One region of the Holzapfeliella sp. JNUCC 80 genome, then DNA from elsewhere that is predicted to be linked to it. Evidence: predicted binding sites of a transcription regulator. Region 1 holds the regulator's gene; each other region holds the start of a gene.
The links. Region 1 encodes HrcA, which represses chaperone genes, less so after heat shock. Its sites were predicted from a motif close to TTAGCACTCNNNNNNNNNGAGTGCTAA; they were not measured.

Region 1 (6,307 bases):
CGAGTACCGACTGCGTTCGTGATATGCGTCGCGTTCTTCAAATGAAAAAAGTGGGTCATGGTGGTACTTTAGATCCATCAGTAGAAGGAATCTTGCCAATTGCGATTGGACAAGCAACTAAAATCATCGATTTGATGCAGACCCATGATAAAGCGTATATTGGTGAAGCCATTTTAGGCTTTGAAACTGATACGGAAGACTTAGATGGTGAAGTGACGAAATCACAAGATGTTGAGACCCCCTATTCAGAAGAAGAAATTGTAGCAGCGATGGCACAACTAACAGGGGATGTTGAACAACTACCGCCAATGTATTCATCCGTTAAAATTAAAGGGCGTCGATTATATGATTATGCGCGAAACAACATTCCTGTTGAACGCCCAATTCGCCATATTAAAGTATCTAAATATGCCAAAATAGGACAATCTACTTACGATGAACAAAACAAGCAGCAACGATTTAAATTTGAAATTACTTGTTCAAAGGGAACTTATGTGAGAACACTAATTAAACAATTAGGCGATATTCTTGGCGTTCCTGCTGTTATGAGCTCATTGACCCGTGCTAAAAGTGCTGGATTCGGGTTGAAAGATGCTGTTTTATTAGAGACTTTAAAAGAACAACCTGAAAAAGCACCTGATTATGTGGTACCTCTTGAACGTTTCTTTGAAGATCAACCGGCTTACCATTTAAGCGATAAAGAGTTTGAAATGGTACAAAATGGTGCCAAACTTAAATTTCCAATTGACGTAGAACGTCTATGTTTGTATCATAATCGAAAAATAAAAGCGATTTACAAGAAAGACGTTAAACATCCGCCACTTTATCGTCCGGAAATGATGTTGCTTCAAAATAGTTAACCGATAAGGGAGGATAAGTATGCGTAGTTACGAACTAGATTATCCAGTTAATAATCAAATTGTCGAACCTCAAGGAATTGTATTGGTTCTTGGATTTTTTGATGGTGTTCATCTAGGTCATCGTCAATTAATTGAAAAAGGTCAAAAAGTTGCTCAAGAGCAAAACTTGAAATTAGCTGTTATGACAATGAATACGCACCCTAGCAAAATATATGGTCCAGCTGATGTTACTGTGCCGTTAATTACTACAACAAGTGAAAAACAACAATTGATGAATGAAGCAGGGGTCGATATCTTCTATATTGGCAATTTCAATGGCCCGCTAGCTAAGGTTCAACCTGATGAATTTATCAACAATGTTCTGGTTAAATTAAATGTTAAAGCAGTTGTTGCAGGATTTGATTATACTTTTGGAAAAAAAGAAGTAGCTAATATGTCATTGCTAAAACAGTTAGCTCAAAATAAATTTGATGTTTATGAAGTCGACAGTTACAACAAAGGTAATGAAAAAGTTAGTTCAACTCGAATTCGTCGATTAATCGAAAAAGGTGACGTCGATCAGGCTAATGAATTACTGGATTCAATTTATCAGACATCTGGACAAGTCGTTCATGGGTTCAAACGCGGCCGAAAATTGGGGTTTCCAACGGCTAATATTGCTTCTAGTGAAGATAAGGTCGGTCTAGCCTCAGGTGCCTATACTGTTGAATTGAAGGTTCATAACCAATGGTATCAAGGGATGGCAAGTGTTGGTTATAACATTACATTTGATGATGTGAAAGATTTATCCGTTGAAGTCAATATTTTTGATTTTGATGAAGATATTTATGATGAAATTGTTGATGTGAGATGGTATCACTATCTTCGACCAGAAGAAAAGTACCCCTCAGTCGTTGCTTTAATTGAACAATTGAACCAAGACGAAGCCAATAGCAAAGCCTATTTCAAAACCTTAAAAAAATAGCTTGATAATTTTAGCTGTCATCTTGACATTCTGCTATTTAGTTGTTATATTCTAATAGTTAGCACTCGTAATTTAATAGTGCTAATTCGAAGAGGTGACGCTATGTTATCAAAACGACAAGAACTAATATTAAAGATGATTATCAATGTCTTTAACAAGACACAACAGCCTGTTGGGTCAAAGACATTGATGGATGAACTAACGATTCAAGTTTCTTCAGCCACTATCAGAAATGAAATGGCTAAGCTTGAGGAATTAGGATTAATCGAAAAAACACATTCATCTTCTGGTCGTGTCCCATCAAATAAGGGATATCGCTATTATCTAGATTATTTATTACAGCCAACAGATATGCCAGAAAACTTGCATGAAAAACTGCAAATAGATTTCAATCATCAATTTCAAAAAATTGACGATATTGTATCTCGTTCGGCAAAAATATTATCTGATCTGACTAGTTATACAGCTTTTGTAGCTAGTCCAGAAATTCAGTTTTGTAGAATTACTGAATTTCGCATCGTGCCACTTTCTAATCATCAAATGATGGCAATTTTGGTTACCAGCGATGGCGACGTCAAAAATCAGCTTTATCGCTTACCTGAGGATGTATCGGGTAAAGAACTAGAATCATTAGTTGAGAAAATCAATACGGCAGTTAAGGGCAAAACTTTACATGAAGTATCGAGTTATTCTTCTGAGAAGTTCATGTCAATTCTCGGTATTGAAGAGGACACAGCTAGTTTGATTCTTCTTCAATTATTGAAGGATGTTTTCAAACCAACTGAAACTGATCAACTATTCGTTAATGGTGAGTTGAATCTCCTTAACAATTATTCTAGTTTTGATGACTTGGATAATTTGAAGTCACTTTATCAGTTGCTTAGTCATCCAGAGATATTTTCAGATTTAATTCATGAAAATAGTCTAAACAATCCAGCATTTTCAGTTCATGTCCGTTTAGGAGACGAGCTACCGCTTGATTTATTGAAAGACTACAGTCTATTGACGGCTACATATGAAGTCGGTGACTTTGGAAATGGAATTGTCGCTTTACTAGGGCCAACAAACATGCCCTATTCACAGATGATTAGTTTAATGAACTACTTCAAAGAAGAACTTGCAGATCAATTACTAGATTATTATAGCAAGTTTAGATAAGGAGGATGACAGTGTCTAACGAAGAAAAAGATATTAAACAAGAAAATACAACCGAAGAACCTGTTGAAGAAACAACGGAAGAAGTTGTTGAAGCAGAAGAACCTTCAGAAGTTGAAAAACTTCAACAAGAGCTTGAAGAAGCGCAAGATAAATACTTGCGTTCACAAGCTGAAATCCAAAATATTCAAACACGTCAACAAAAAGAACTCGCTCAATTCAGTAAATATGAAGGTCAAAGCCTTGCAAAAGAAATTTTGCCAGCTTTAGACAATTTACAAAGAGCTTTACAAGTTCAAGCTGACGATGAGGCTTCAAGCCAATTGAAAAAAGGGATTGAATTAACTTATAACGCATTAATGAAAGCTTTAAATGATAAAGGCATTACAGAAGTTGAAGCAGAAGGTGCACATTTTGATCCAAATTATCACCAAGCTGTCCAAACAGTTGAAGCAACTGAAGACCATCCAAAAGATACAGTTGTTGAAGTTTATCAACCTGGATACTTATTTAAAGATCGTATTTTAAGACCTGCAATGGTTAGCGTTGCAAACTAAGAAATTCGAAAGGAAGTTATTGATTTATGTCAAAAGTTATTGGTATTGATTTAGGAACAACTAACTCAGCAGTTGCTGTTTTAGAAGGTAAAGAACCAAAAATTATTGCAAACCCAGAAGGTAACCGTACAACTCCTTCTGTTGTTGCTTTTAAAGATGGTGAAATTCAAGTTGGGGAAGTTGCTAAAAGACAAGCAATTACAAACCCAGACACAATTTCTTCTATCAAACGTCACATTGGTGAAGCTGGTTACAAAGTAACTGTTGGTGACAAGTCATATACACCACAAGAAATTTCAGCAATGATTTTACAACACATCAAAAAATTCAGTGAAGATTACTTAGGTGAAGAAGTAACAGAAGCTGTTATTACAGTGCCTGCTTACTTCAATGATTCACAAAGACAAGCAACAAAAGATGCTGGTAAGATTGCTGGTTTAGATGTTAAACGTATTGTTAACGAACCAACTGCTAGTGCTTTAGCTTATGGTTTAGACAAAGCCGAAGAAGACGAAAAAATCCTTGTTTATGACTTGGGTGGTGGTACATTTGACGTTTCTATCCTTGAATTAGGTGACGGTGTATTCCAAGTACTTTCAACAAATGGTGATACTCACTTAGGTGGGGATGACTTTGATGAAGCAATCATGGATTGGTTGATTGCACAATTTAAAGACGAAAATGGTATTGACTTATCTAAAGATAAAATGGCATTACAACGTCTAAAAGATGCAGCTGAAAAAGCTAAAAAAGATTTATCAGGTGTAACAACAACTCAAATTAGCTTGCCATTTATCTCAGCAGGTGAAGCAGGTCCATTACACTTGGAAACAACCTTAACTCGCGCTAAATTCGATGAAATCACAGCTGAATTAGTTGAAAGAACAAGAATCCCAGTTGAAAATGCACTAAAAGATGCTGGACTTTCAAAAGATGAAGTTGACAAAGTTATCTTAAACGGTGGTTCAACACGTATTCTTTCAGTTCAAAAAGCTGTTGAAGACTGGACAGGTAAAAAACCTGATCACTCAATCAACCCTGATGAAGCTGTTGCCTTAGGTGCTGCTGTTCAAGGTGGTGTGATTTCAGGTGACGTTAAAGATGTTGTTCTTCTTGACGTAACACCATTATCATTAGGTATCGAAACAATGGGTGGCGTTTCAACTAAATTAATTGAACGTAACACAACAATTCCTACAAGTAAGTCACAAGTCTTCTCAACAGCTGCTGACAATCAACCAGCTGTAGACATTCACGTTCTTCAAGGTGAACGTCCAATGGCTGCTGATAACAAGACGCTAGGTCGTTTCCAATTAACAGATATTCCACCAGCACCACGTGGTGTTCCTCAAATCGAAGTTAAATTTGACATTGATAAAAATGGTATTGTAAATGTATCTGCTAAAGACTTAGGTACTCAAAAAGAACAAAAAATTACAATCCAAAGTTCATCAGGTCTATCAGATGAAGAAATTGAACGTATGACAAAAGATGCTGAAGAAAACGCTGAAGCAGATAAAAAACGTAAAGAAGAAGTAGACTTACGTAATGAAGTTGATCAATTAATCTTCACAACTGATAAGACATTGAAAGAATTAGATGGCAAAGTTTCTGAAGAAGAAGTTTCAAAAGCTAAAGAAGCTCTAGAAGCTTTAGAAAAAGCACAATCTGACAATGACTTAGAAGCGATGAAAGCTAAAAAAGATGAATTGAACCAAATCGTTCAAGATCTTACAACAAAACTATACCAACAAGCACAAGAAGCCCAAGGTGGCGAACAATCAGGTCAAGCAAACAACGATGACACCGTAGATGGTGACTTCCGTGAAGTAGACCCTGATAAAGATAAATAACAATTACGATGAAAAAGTCAAATTGTCAATTTGACTTTTTTCATTTATAGAAATGAAAGAGGAATTTTATGGCACAACAACGAGATTACTATGAAGTCCTGGGTCTTTCTAAAAATGCATCGGAAGCCGAAATAAAAAAAGCTTATCGTAAACTATCTAAAAAATACCACCCTGATTTGAATGATTCTGAGGATGCTGAAGAAAAGTTCAAAGAAGTTAGTGAAGCTTATGAAGTCTTGAGCGACTCCCAAAAACGCGCTGCTTATGATAATTATGGTCATGCAGGTGTTAATGGTGGTGCCCAAGGTGGAGCTGGTGGTTTTGGTGGCGGTGCCCAAGGCTTTGGCGGTTTTGAAGACATCTTTAACCAATTCTTTGGTGGTGGAGCTGCCGGCGGTGGCCGTGCACAAGATCCAACTGCACCAAGAAAAGGGCATGATTTAGATTACACCATGACACTTGAGTTTGAAGAAGCAATTTTCGGTAAGAAAACAAATGTCACATATGATCGTGATGAAACATGTAAGACTTGTGATGGTAAGGGTGCAAAACCAGGTACTTCAACCAAAACTTGTCAAAAATGTCATGGTTCAGGTCATATGACCGTAGATCGTCAAACAATGCTTGGTATGGTTCGTCAACAAGTTGCCTGTGATGAATGTCACGGTCAAGGTGTGATTATTGAAACACCTTGTGAAGACTGTCATGGTAAAGGAACAACTGAACAAAGACACACTGTTGAAGTTAATATTCCAGCAGGTGTTGACCAAGGCCAACAAATTCATTTAACTGGTCAAGGTGAAGCTGGTGCTAATGGCGGGCCTTACGGTGATTTATACATTGTTTTACGTGTGCGTCCAAGTAAGACATTTGAACGTTCAGGAACAACAATTTACTACACTGTTCCAATTAGCTTTG
Region 2 (6,307 bases), 410 kb from region 1:
GTTTGTAAATCCTGTTCGACGACACGACGCAATGGACGAGCACCGAATTTTTCATCATAACCTTTTTCAACCAAATAGTGTTTAGCTTCATCTGAAACCGTCATTTTAACGTGGCGTTTTTCAAGACTATTAGCCATGTGGTCTAAGTAAAGATCCACAATTTTAATTAAGTCTTTTTGTTTCAATGAGTTAAATGGCACAATGGCATCCAAACGGTTCAAGAATTCAGGACGGAAGTAAACTTCTAGAGCCTTCATCAAGTCACCTTTATCTTTAATCAAGTTATCTGAGTAACCTGCATTAGAGGTCATAATCAAGATGGTATCTTTGAAGGATACGGTACGTCCTTGAGCATCTGTTAGGCGACCATCATCCATAATTTGTAACAAAGCGTTGAAGATATCTGGATTTGCTTTTTCAATTTCATCCATCAAAATCAAGCTATAAGGTTGGTGACGAACTTGTTCAGTCAATTGACCGCCTTCTTGGTAACCGATGTAACCAGGAGCAGAACCGATTAATTTGTTAACAGATGTTTTATCTTGGTATTCACTCATATCTAAACGAATAAAGTGATCATCTGAACCAAACATGCTTTTAGCCAATTGTTTAGCTAATTCAGTTTTACCAACACCAGTAGGACCAGCGAATAAGAATGAACCAGTAGGACGGTTTTCATCTTTAAAGACTTTCTTACGAGCAATCGCATCGGTAATCGTATCGATAGCTTTATCTTGGTCAATCACAACATCTTTTAAGTGTTTAACCAAATCTTCGGATTTTTGACTTTCATCTGCATGAATTTCGCTCATTGAAATTTTTGTCTTTTGTTCGATTAATTGATACATGTCTTTAGCAGTTACACTTGGCAATTCGGTATCATCAACACTTTGCAATTGTTTGTGTGTTTTTTCGATTTCACCTTTTAAGTCTTGTGCTTTCTTGAAGTCTTCTGCTTGAACAGCGGCATCTTTTTCATGCTCTAATTTTGAAATACGTTCACGCAATTGAGTTTCATCTTTTGGTGCTTGGTATAAGCCTTTTTTAGCACCTGCTTCATCAAGTAAGTCAATCGCTTTATCTGGTAGATAACGTCCTTGAATATAGCGTTTTGATAATGTAACTGCTAATTTAATTGCTTCTTCATCATATTTAACATGGTGATAATTTTCGTATTTAGGAGCTAATCCTTCAAGAACTTGAATAGCTTCTTCAACAGAAGGTTCGCCAACTTTTACTTCTTGTAAACGGCGAGCTAATGCTGGGTCTTTTTCAATACGTTGAAATTCGCTTGTTGTTGTCGCACCAATCAAGCTCAAGTCACCACGAGCAAGTGCAGGTTTCAAAATATTAGCAGCGTCGCCATTATTGTTTTCACTATCAACACTACCAGCACCAACAATATTATGAATTTCATCGATAAATAAGATAATGTTTGGATTCTTTGAAGCTTCATCAATAATCTTTTGAAGTTTTTCTTCAAAAGCACCACGTAGTGAAGAACCTGCAACCAATTCATTAATGTTCAATTCAATAATGTGAGCATCTTTTAGACGTTCTGGCACATTGCCTTCTGCAATACGTTGAGCTAGTCCTTCAACAATCGCTGTTTTACCAACACCTGCAGGTCCAACTAAAACAGGATTATTTTTATTACGACGACTCAAAATTTCAATCACGTTTTCAACTTCTGAGTCACGTCCAATAACTGGATCGTATTTATTTTCTTTTGCTTGTTTAACTAAATCAATTCCGATTGATTGTTCTTGTTGTTGTGGATTTTTTACTTGTGTTTGTTGTTTTAAGCCATCTTGATTGGAGTGGATGGGGATATCTCGACGGGTAGAGAAAGTGCCTGAATTTGAGAAGAAATCTCTATTCAAAGAATCAAATAATGCATCAAAATCACTAAAACCATTACTGTAGTTAGCCATATCTAACACTCCTTATAAATTGTGTAACAAGTTTTTAGCACTCTCTTTATTTGAGTGCTAATTTTTTGTTCGACTTTATAATACAACGGTTATGTGAAAGATACAACTAGAAAAACTCAAAATTTAAAACTTTTTTATTATGATATTGGAAACCCCATCTTAACTGTATTAAGATGGGGTTATTACTTATCTTTGAGGTGAAATAATGTCAAAATCTATCGATAATATTGTTAAAAATTTACAACTACCTGAGCCTGTTGAAAAGTATTCGGCTGTAACTGGTGGCGATATCAATCAGGCCTTTCATATCTATACCCATACGAATTCTTACTTCTTATTAGTACAAGAAAATGCTACTAAACAGTTTTTTAGCCATGAAGTTGCTGGTCTAAAAGCCTTAGGCGAGTTTGCTAAAACACCAAACGTTCTTGAATTTGGTGATAATGGGAAAGATGCCTTCCTATTACTTGAATATATCGACCATCTTCCCCATGGCAATCAGTATGAACTAGGACAAGCACTGGCTAAAGTTCACCAATCTACCAGTTTCACCCATAAATTTGGATTTGATAGTGACTTTGAACTAGGTAACTTCACTGGGAGCAATAGTTGGCAGGATGACTGGATATCATTTTTCATTGCACAACGCTTTGAACCACTTCGAAAACTAATTATTCACAACCATAACTGGTCAGTCGAACTTGAACATCTTTACCAAAATATGCTCGGTCAATTCAAAGAAGACTTAGCATCTCACAAAAGCATCCCCAGTCTACTACATGGCGACCTTTGGGGCGGCAATATTATGTTCGATTTAGATCAGCACCCCGTCTTCATCGATCCTGCTGTTTATTATGGTGACCGAGAGTTTGATATCGCCATCACCCAGGTATTTGGCGGATTTAACCAAGAGTTTATGGCTGGTTATCAGTCTATTTGGCCACTTGATGAGGACTATGAAGACAGATTAATCTACTACAAGCTCTACTACATGATGTTTCACCTCAGTGAATTTGGTGCTATCTATCAACCTAGTGTTTATCGTTTACTACAGCAATTCATCTAAAAAAGATTTTAACAACGTTGACTCAAGCAAATAGTTAACGTTGTATTTTTTTGTCATTTTTGCCAAAAAAGGGCCTAATTCATCATGGTCAACATCAAAATCCGCTTGTAGTCGTCTAAAGTCGTCTTTTTCTGCTTCTGTTGCAATCTTTTTGAAGTAACCCCAAACATGTTGATAGGCATTCATCATGTTGCCTCTATCTAGTGGTGCAACTTTTGCCTCTTCAATAATTTCTTCATATCGTGCTTTCTTGTCATCGGTCCAGTCGTTACCTTTAGCCAGCTGTCTGACTTCGTTGTAAAATCGCTGTGAGCGTGACATCAACCAATATTTATTTTGTGCCCATTCTTTTTGCCAATTTTGCATCAATAACTCTCTCTTTTTCGGTTTTCTACTATTATAACGAGATGTAGCAAATAATTGAATATTTCCTTTTTTAGTTCTAAAATAATTTCGAAAGAAGGTAATATTATGTCAAAAAATTTAACAACTAGTGAAGGCCAACCTTGGTCAGATAATCAACATTCACAAACTGCTGGTCAACGTGGCCCAGTTCTTATTCAAGATTATCAATTACTCGAAAAATTAGCGCACTTTAATCGTGAACGCATCCCCGAACGTGTTGTTCATGCTAAAGGTTCAGGTGCTAAAGGTTACTTTGAATTGACACATGATATGAGTGCTTACACTAAAGCCGACCTATTTAATGGCAAAGGTAAAAAAACACCCCTGATCACACGTTTTTCTCAAGTAGCTGGCGAAAGCGGTTATCCTGATACTTATCGTGATGTTCGTGGCTTTGCCGTAAAATTTTATACACAAGATGGGAACTACGATATTGTGGGTAACAACACCCCTGTGTTCTTCATCAATGATCCATTAAAATTTCCTGACTTTATTCATTCACAAAAACGTGATCCAAAAACACATACTAGAAGTCAAGATATGCAATGGGACTTTTGGTCACATTCACCAGAAACGCTTCACCAAGTCACAATCTTAATGAGTGATCGCGGTATTCCCGCAAGCTATCGCACCATGCATGGTTACGGTAGTCATACTTTCAAATGGGTTAACGATAAAGGTGAACAGTTCTTCGTGAAATATCACTTTAGAACTAATCAAGGTGTCCACAACATGTCTAATGAATTAGCTGCCAAACTTTGTGGAGATGACCCAGATTACCTTCAAAATGAATTATTTAATTCTATTGAAGAAAAAGACTTCCCATCATGGACACTTTACGTTCAAGTTATCCCTTATGAAGAAGGGATTAACTACAAGCATGACATTTTTGATGTCACCAAAGTGGTTTCTCAAAAAGACTATCCACTAATAGAAGTCGGTCAAATGGTCTTAAATGAAAACCCCGAAAACTACTTTGAAGAAATGGAAGAATTAGCCTTTTCACCTGCCAACTTAGTTCCTGGTATTGAACCTTCAGCCGACAAAGTCTTACAAGGTCGTTTGTTTGGTTATAAGGATGCTGCTCGTTATCGTTTAGGTGCTAACTATGATCAACTTAAAGTTAACCGCCCTATCAATGACGTTAATAACTATCACCGTGATGGCTTTATGTCACAAGGTCATGATGGTTCAGCAAATTACGAACCTAATAGTGTTGACGGTCCAACAGAAGTGCCTTCCGCAAAAATTTCACCTGATCCACTAACTGGTGAAACGGGTCACTTTAAACCTTATGACACCGACAACTTTTCAGCTGCAGGCGACTTATATCGCTTATTTGACGAAGGTGAAAAAGAACGCTTAGTTGAAAATATCAAAAACAATCTTGGTCAAGTAAAATCACATGAAATCAAAGTCTTGGAAGCTAAACAATTCTATCAAGCTGACCCTGACTATGGTGAACGCGTTGCCAAAGCACTCGGCTTATCAGTTGATGAAATCAAATAATACCAAAATAAAAAAAGCTTACATTTTTATGTAAGCTTTTTTGTTTGTTAAATTAGTACTTGTTGCCATTTTTGTATCATTTTATCTGAGCTATAATTTTTAGCCGTGCTATAAGCGTTTTGACTCATTTTATATAATCGTTTTTTATTTTCAAGCATTTTAATAATAGTTGAAGCAAGTTCTGTTATTCTATGACGTTCGACAATAAACCCATTTTCGCTATTTTCAATAATATCAGACACGCCATACAAACTTTGATAAGCAACACACGGTACACTATATGACATTGCTTCAATCAAACATAGCGGTTCAATATCTGCATTGCCCATGTAAACTAGTAGTTCTGCTGACTGGTAAGCCTCAGTTAAATCTGACTGATAGCCTTTAATCTTAATTGAATTTGAAAGGCTAAGGGTTTCGATTTTTTTCTCAATAGTATCATGTTCAGTTCCGTACCCATAAATATCTAACGTTGCATTAGGTAAAATCTGGATAACCTTTTCAAAGGCTTCAACTAATTCTATAACGTTATTTTTATCATCTAACTTCCCGGTATAAATCACCTTATTCTCTTGATGTGCCGTATCTTCGTCCAACATAGTATCTCGTTTAGTTTCAATTTGAATAGATGGTGAAATAACTTCGATTGGAATTGGTGATTCTCCACCATACCATTTAGTTAAATCGTTTTTTTGTTTAGTAGTGGCGACAATAATCTTGTCCCATTGGTCTTGATTTTGATAAATAGCATTAGTATATAACCCACTCATATCTGCGTAAATACCATCATCATCATCAATTGTATGTGGATTAGGCATGTACAAGATGTTCTTACCACGCGTTTGCATCCCCATAATCATGTCATACGAAATAGTTGGTCGATCACCAACAAAGGTCGCTTGCAAGTTGTCTTGACGATTTAATTCATCTAAAAAGAACGAAGCTAGTTCGGTTTCATTATCAAAATAAAATGTCTGATGATGGTAATGATGTAAAATAGTTCGAATGATAAATCCATTATCATCATAATAGTGTGTTATCTTTTGATTTTGATTTTTATCGTAATGAACTTCGTTAATTAGCAAGCCCTCTTTTGAAAAAAATTGATCGCGCGCTATAAATCCTCGACTATCGTAATCACGTTTCTTTACCAAGTTTCCTAAATAATCAAAATATTCAATATAGTAAACATGGCCAACTGTCCCCGGGACATGGTGAACTGCCATTACAACTTGTGATCCTCTAACGACATGGCTCACATTAGCTCCTGGTTTAACATCACAATCTTTTGAGATATTAAGATCATAGTTTTTTATGACTTTAGTTGGCACATCTAATGTCTGTCTAAAATAGTCATACATATTTAACATTTGAGTCCCGTCTAATCCAAACG
Region 3 (6,307 bases), 360 kb from region 1:
ATCTTTTTAACTTTTGTTTTAACTTTTGCAGGCATTATTATCGTGTCTAATTTAAAACAAGTTAAACAGGCAGGTATTCGATTAGTTTCTGGTCAATCATATCGAAATCTTTTCAGTCAATTATGGTTAGATGATTTTCTGCCATTAGTGATAACGACAGCAGGGAGTTATTTGCTAGGGTTAGCATTATTATCTGTTTTGGGATTATTTGCCTCAACATATGTTTTAATATTGACTTTGGGGCTAGGATTATATTTTTTAACTTTAGTTACAACAGCAACAATTTTGAATTGCATAAATTTATTAACTTTAAGGCAAGAAAAACTAATCACGTTGATTAAAGGTAAACTATCTTTGAAAAAGATTATGGCTATTGTTTCAACTAATCAATTAGTTGATGTTGTTTTTGGGGACAACTTATTATAGTAGTTACCAAGAACAAGTGAAGGCTACGGATTCATGGCAACAAAATTCGCAATTTTATCAATTTGATTATTCTGTTGCTTTTGAAACTGGTAAGTCACAAGATAAGAAAAAATTAAAAGAAACTTGGTATGACGTTGCAAATGAAGCTGTTAGTTTAGGATTAGCGATGTTAGTCGATGGAACGTATTCTTCAACTAGCCATGCACTATACGTCACACCTAATTATTTAATTAATCAAAATATTGAGTTAGATGGTGAATTAGCTAATAAACTAATGAATTTAAAATCGGGAGAATTTGGGGTATTAGTTCCAGATAACCTGAAAAATCAAGAAACTCAAATTGTGCAAAATATAACAGCGGATGTACAAGACTTATCAGATCAGGATAAAGGCCCGGGACAAGACTACTTAATGACTGTATCACCGATTGTTGCCACAATTAAAAGTGGTAGTTCCAGATTTATGATGAATACTTCAAATATAAATAGTCGGCAATTTATAAGTGACCCAGTTATCGTAGTGTTAACACCGGAGTCAACAGGAAAAACAGAATTGTCAGGATTATTTTGGGAAACTAATATGTTGTTTTACCAAAACTATGATCAAGCTTTAGCACTATTTGAACGTCATGGTGTAAGTCAATATATTTCTTATCTCGAAAAGGCACAATCCTTATATTTGAATAACGTTAATGACATGAAGACTCGCACAATTGCCTTAATGATTGGTATAGTTTTAATGATAGTAACAATCGTAATTTTATTTAGTACGATGAATTTGATTTATTTTGAACAATTTAGAAGAGCTATTTTTATTAAAAGATTATCAGGCCTTAATTTTATAGAAATACACGGCAAATATCTTTTAAGTGAGTTCTCGGTATTAATAAGTGGTGTTTTGATTTTTTGGTTATTATTAAAAGACTCGGTTATCGCAATAACAACATTAGGCTTAATGAGTTCGATATTAGGTATTATTATGTATATCCAAAACAAAAAAGAACAAAAAGCAGCCATAACAGTAATGAAGGGGAAATAAGAATGATAAAAGTTGAAAATGTAACAAAGGATTTTGATAATCGTGAATTATTTACAAATTTAAATTTGAATTTTGAGAAGGGAAAAATCTATGCTTTAATCGGTCCGAGTGGAAGTGGAAAAACGACGTTACTCAACATGATTGGTCATTTAGAAAAGATTACAAAAGGCGATATCACTTATGATGGTCAGTCACTAAAGTCAATTTCTGCTCATCGTTACTTTAGAAATGAGTTAGGCTATTTGTTTCAAAATTTTGGATTGTTAGATGCTCAATCTATCAAAGATAACTTAGATTTAGGACTTGTAGGTCAAAAAATTAAAAAGCAAGAGAAAGTAGAAAGACAAAAATTAGCTCTAAAGCAAGTAAACTTAGATTACCTGAGTCTTAATCAAAAAATATTTGAATTATCTGGGGGAGAAGCTCAGCGTGTCGCTCTGGCAAAAGTGATTTTAAAAAATCCACCTCTTATTTTGGCTGATGAACCAACTGCAGCACTTGATCCTAAAAACGGACAAGAATTGATGGAGTTATTGCTCTCACTCAAAAATGATAATCGGACGATTATTATTGCAACACACAATCAAATGATTTGGGAAAATGCTGATGAAGTGATTGATTTAAGAAATTATCGTAATTAAAAAAGACAAGGACAGTTAGTCCTTGTCTTTTTATTCGTTTTCTTCTTGTTGAGTTAGCCAATATTCCCAATTGTCATTTTCGGTTGTCAATTTTTCATTGATTGCATCAATTTCTGACTGAAATTCTGACATTTTACTATAGTCTGTAGCATATTCAGGCTTAGCCATTTGTTCTTGGATAGCTGCAATTTCACTTTCGTATTTTTCAATATTTTCTTCAGCTTGGGCAATGCCACGCTCAATTTTACGAAGTTCAGCTTGGCGTTTCTTTTGTAGGGCATAGTCTTCTTTACCACCACTATTATTTTTAGTTGTCTTTTGTTGAAGGGCAATATCATCTGGCTTGATAATTTGTTCTTTCTTTTCCAAATAGTAATCGTAGTTACCATCGAAGACGTAAGCCTGATTATTTTTGACTTCAATTGTAGTTGTAGCTAGTTCGTTAATAAAGTAACGGTCATGGGATACAAAGACAAGTGTGCCATCAAAATCACGAAGTGCTTTTTCGAGAACTTCTTTTGCATCAATATCTAAGTGGTTAGTAGGCTCATCCATAATCAAGAAGTTGTGATTCTCCATTGATAAAACGGTCAAAGCAAGACGCGCACGCTGTCCACCTGAAAGTTGACCCACGCTTTTTTCGATATCATCAGCGCCGAACAAGAAACTCGCTAAGACACTTCTGATTTCTTTTTCGGGTGTTAAACGATGACGGTTCCAAACAGTATCAATAACTGTTTCTTTTGGATTAAATTGTGAGATTTCTTGATCATAAAAACCAACTGAAACGTTAGCACCAAACTTGTAGCTACCAGCAAGCGGTTCGAGCTGTTTAACTAAAGTTTTTAGTAGGGTACTTTTTCCAATTCCATTAGCTCCCAAGATAGCAACACGATTATGCTTGTTGACTTGTAAGTTAATGTCATTAATCATAGGTTCGTTTTTTTCGTATCCCACACTCATATGGTTAATAAGGAGAGCTTCTTTACCACTTTGCTTTTCAACATTAAATTTCATTGTCATTTGACTTTGATGTTTAGGGGGTTGAATGCGTTCCATTTTATCAAGTTGTTTACGACGACTTTGCGCACGTTTGGTTGTGGAAGCACGTACGATATTTTTTTGGATAAAGTCTTCTTGTTTTTTGATTTCAGCTTGTTGTTTTTCGTAAGCTTCTTGATTTTGACGATCCATTAATTCACGTTGCTCAACATATTTTGAGTAATTACCAGTAAAATGCGTTAACTTTTTGAAGCTTAATTCATAGATTTCAGTTGTAATAGCGTCTAAGAAGTACTGATCGTGAGAAACAGCTAAGATAGCACCTGAATAGTTTTTCAAGAAGGTTTCAAGCCAGGTTAAAGTGTCCACATCCAAGTGGTTAGTTGGTTCATCTAATACCAACAAGTCTGGCTTTTTAAGCAAGAGCTTCACAAAACCAAGTCTGGTTTTTTCACCACCTGATAATGTACTTATCTCTTGATGGTACGTTGATTCATCGAATTTAAACCCATTTAGTACCGTTTTAATATCGGTTTCGTAAGTAAAACCGCCATTAATTTGATAATCGTACTGCATTTGATCATAGCGTTGTAACAGCTCTTCATCTGGTTGAGATTGCTTAGCTAGCTGTTCTTGAACTTCAGTCATTTTATTACCTAGTTCAATTAAAGGGGTAAAAACTTGAAGCATTTCATCCCAGATAGTTTGATTAGTGTCAAAATTATGCTCTTGGGCAATGTAGCCAATTTCAATATTCTTAGGTGTCGAAATATGACCAAGTGAAGGCTCTTCTTGTCCTGTAATCATTTTGAGCAGTGTACTTTTACCTGCACCGTTTGGACCGACTAGACCAATACGGCTTTTATTTTGAATTTCGATATCTAGATTTTCAAATAACACATCACTACCAAAGTGGCGTGCTAATTGATGTCCTTGTAAGATAATCATTATTTCACCTCATTTTTATTCACTGTTTAGCATATCATAATTCGGTGCTTGATAAGGGATTTTAACCAATTTTTAGCATTCTACTTTTTTTCTGCTAAAAACTTGCACTTTTTCATAAAGATGATATTATTTATTTAGAAGTTAGCACTTGATAAATAAGAGTGCTAATTATTGTAGGAGGGAAATTAAATGTTAAAACCTATTGCTGATCGCGTGATTTTAAAAGTTAAAGAAGATGAAGAAGAAACAGTTGGAGGTATTGTACTAGCAAGCAGTGCTCAAGACAAACCTCAAGTTGGTGAAGTTATCGCCGTTGGGCAAGGTGCTCGAACTCGTGACGGTCAAAGATTACCATTGACTGTTAAAGTTGGAGATAACGTTTATTACGATAAATACGCAGGTACAACTTTAAAATATGAAAATGAAGATTATTTAGTATTAAAAGAAAACGATATTTTAGCAATTATTGATTAATTTTTTTAATGAGGTGAAGTTAAAATGGCAAAAGAAATTAAATTTTCAGAAGATGCACGTCGTGCAATGTTACGTGGTGTTAACAAATTAGCTGACACCGTTAAAGCAACAATTGGACCAAAAGGTCGCAATGTTGTGTTAGAAAAAAGCTATGGTTCTCCAGAAATTACTAATGATGGGGTAACGATTGCTAAATCAATCGAATTAGCAGACCACTTTGAAAACATGGGAGCTAAATTAGTAGCTGAAGTGGCTTCAAAAACGAATGATATTGCAGGGGACGGGACAACAACCGCTACTGTTTTGGCACAAGCAATTATTCAAGAAGGACTAAAAAATGTTACTTCTGGTGCTAACCCTGTGGGTATTCGCCAAGGAATTGAATTAGCTACTAAAAAAGCAGTTGAAGAACTACATAAAATGTCACACAAAGTGGCTAATAAAGATGAAATCGCACAAGTTGCGTCAATCTCAGCAGCTAATGAACAAGTTGGACGTTTGATTGCAGATGCGATGGAAAAAGTTGGTAATGATGGTGTTATCACAATTGAAGAGTCAAAAGGAATTGAAACAGAATTAAGTGTGGTTGAAGGGATGCAATTTGACCGTGGTTACCTCTCACAATACATGGTAACTGATAACGATAAAATGGAAGCAGATCTTGATAACCCTTACATCTTAGTTACTGATAAGAAAATTTCAAATATTCAAGAAATCTTGCCTTTATTACAAGAAATCGTTCAACAAGGTAAAGCCTTGATGATTATTGCCGACGATATTGATGGTGAAGCGCTTCCAACACTTGTTTTGAACAAAATCCGTGGAACTTTCAATGTTGTTGCAGTTAAAGCACCAGGATTTGGTGATCGTCGCAAAGAACAACTAGCTGATATTGCTGCACTTACTGGTGCAACAGTTATTACAGAAGACTTGGGATTAGAATTAAAAGATACAAAACTAGATCAACTCGGACAAGCAGGTCGCGTTACTGTAACCAAAGATAATACAACAATTGTTGAAGGTGCAGGCGATAAAGAAGCTATTACAGAACGTGTTAATACATTGAAGAAACAAATTGCTGATTCAACTTCAGACTTTGACCGTGAAAAACTACAAGAACGTCTAGCAAAATTAGCTGGAGGTGTTGCTGTAATTAAAGTTGGTGCAGCAACTGAAACCGAATTAAAAGAACGCAAATACCGTATTGAAGATGCACTAAATGCTACGCGTGCAGCTGTTGAAGAAGGTTACGTTGCTGGTGGTGGTACTGCACTTGCTAACGCTGTCAAAGCTGTTGCTTCTCTTGAAGAAACTGGCGATGTTCAAACTGGTATCAACATTGTTAAAGCAGCGCTTGAAGCACCTGTTCGTCAAATTGTAACGAATGCAGGTCTTGAAGGTTCTGTTATTGTAGAACGTTTGAACAATGAAGATCCAGAAGTGGGTTATGACCCTGTAACTGACAAATGGACTAGTATGATTGAAGCTGGAATCATTGATCCAACTAAAGTAACACGCTCAGCATTACAAAATGCCGCATCTGTTGCTGCGTTAATGTTAACAACTGAAGCTGTTGTAACTGAAGTTGAAAAAGACAGTGAAGAAAGTCATCAACCTATGAACCCAGGAATGGGTATGATGTAACCTATTAATTTTATAAAAAGAAGCCTATGGAAGTTAAAACTTGCCGTAGGCTTTTTTGTGTGTCACAATAGCGCTGATATAAATGTTAAATTTTTTTAAAATTTATGGTAGATTTTATTTATCAAATAGCGTA

Region 2: the regulator HrcA is predicted to act here: its motif matches at 1,969-1,995, upstream of JNUCC80_RS05405 (ATP-dependent Clp protease ATP-binding subunit).
Region 3: the regulator HrcA is predicted to act here: its motif matches at 4,198-4,224, upstream of groES (co-chaperone GroES).

The regions. Positions count from the first base shown of each region.
Region 1 covers NZ_CM132205.1:674,956-681,262, reverse strand. Annotated here, with positions in the region: gene truB (tRNA pseudouridine(55) synthase TruB) at 1-860, shown strand, start outside; gene ribF (riboflavin biosynthesis protein RibF) at 880-1,824, shown strand; gene hrcA (heat-inducible transcriptional repressor HrcA) at 1,927-2,982, shown strand; gene grpE (nucleotide exchange factor GrpE) at 2,994-3,536, shown strand; gene dnaK (molecular chaperone DnaK) at 3,563-5,389, shown strand; gene dnaJ (molecular chaperone DnaJ) at 5,458-6,307, shown strand, end outside.
Region 2 covers NZ_CM132205.1:1,086,261-1,092,567, forward strand. Annotated here, with positions in the region: gene JNUCC80_RS05405 (ATP-dependent Clp protease ATP-binding subunit) at 1-1,934, opposite strand, end outside; gene JNUCC80_RS05410 (fructosamine kinase family protein) at 2,140-3,000, shown strand; gene JNUCC80_RS05415 (YbgA family protein) at 2,983-3,366, opposite strand; gene JNUCC80_RS05420 (catalase) at 3,472-4,914, shown strand; gene JNUCC80_RS05425 (glycosyltransferase) at 4,962-6,307, opposite strand, start outside.
Region 3 covers NZ_CM132205.1:313,373-319,679, forward strand. Annotated here, with positions in the region: gene JNUCC80_RS01615 (hypothetical protein) at 1-426, shown strand, start outside; gene JNUCC80_RS01620 (DUF1430 domain-containing protein) at 407-1,465, shown strand; gene JNUCC80_RS01625 (ABC transporter ATP-binding protein) at 1,468-2,106, shown strand; gene JNUCC80_RS01630 (ABC-F family ATP-binding cassette domain-containing protein) at 2,137-4,056, opposite strand; gene groES (co-chaperone GroES) at 4,246-4,530, shown strand; gene groL (chaperonin GroEL) at 4,555-6,174, shown strand.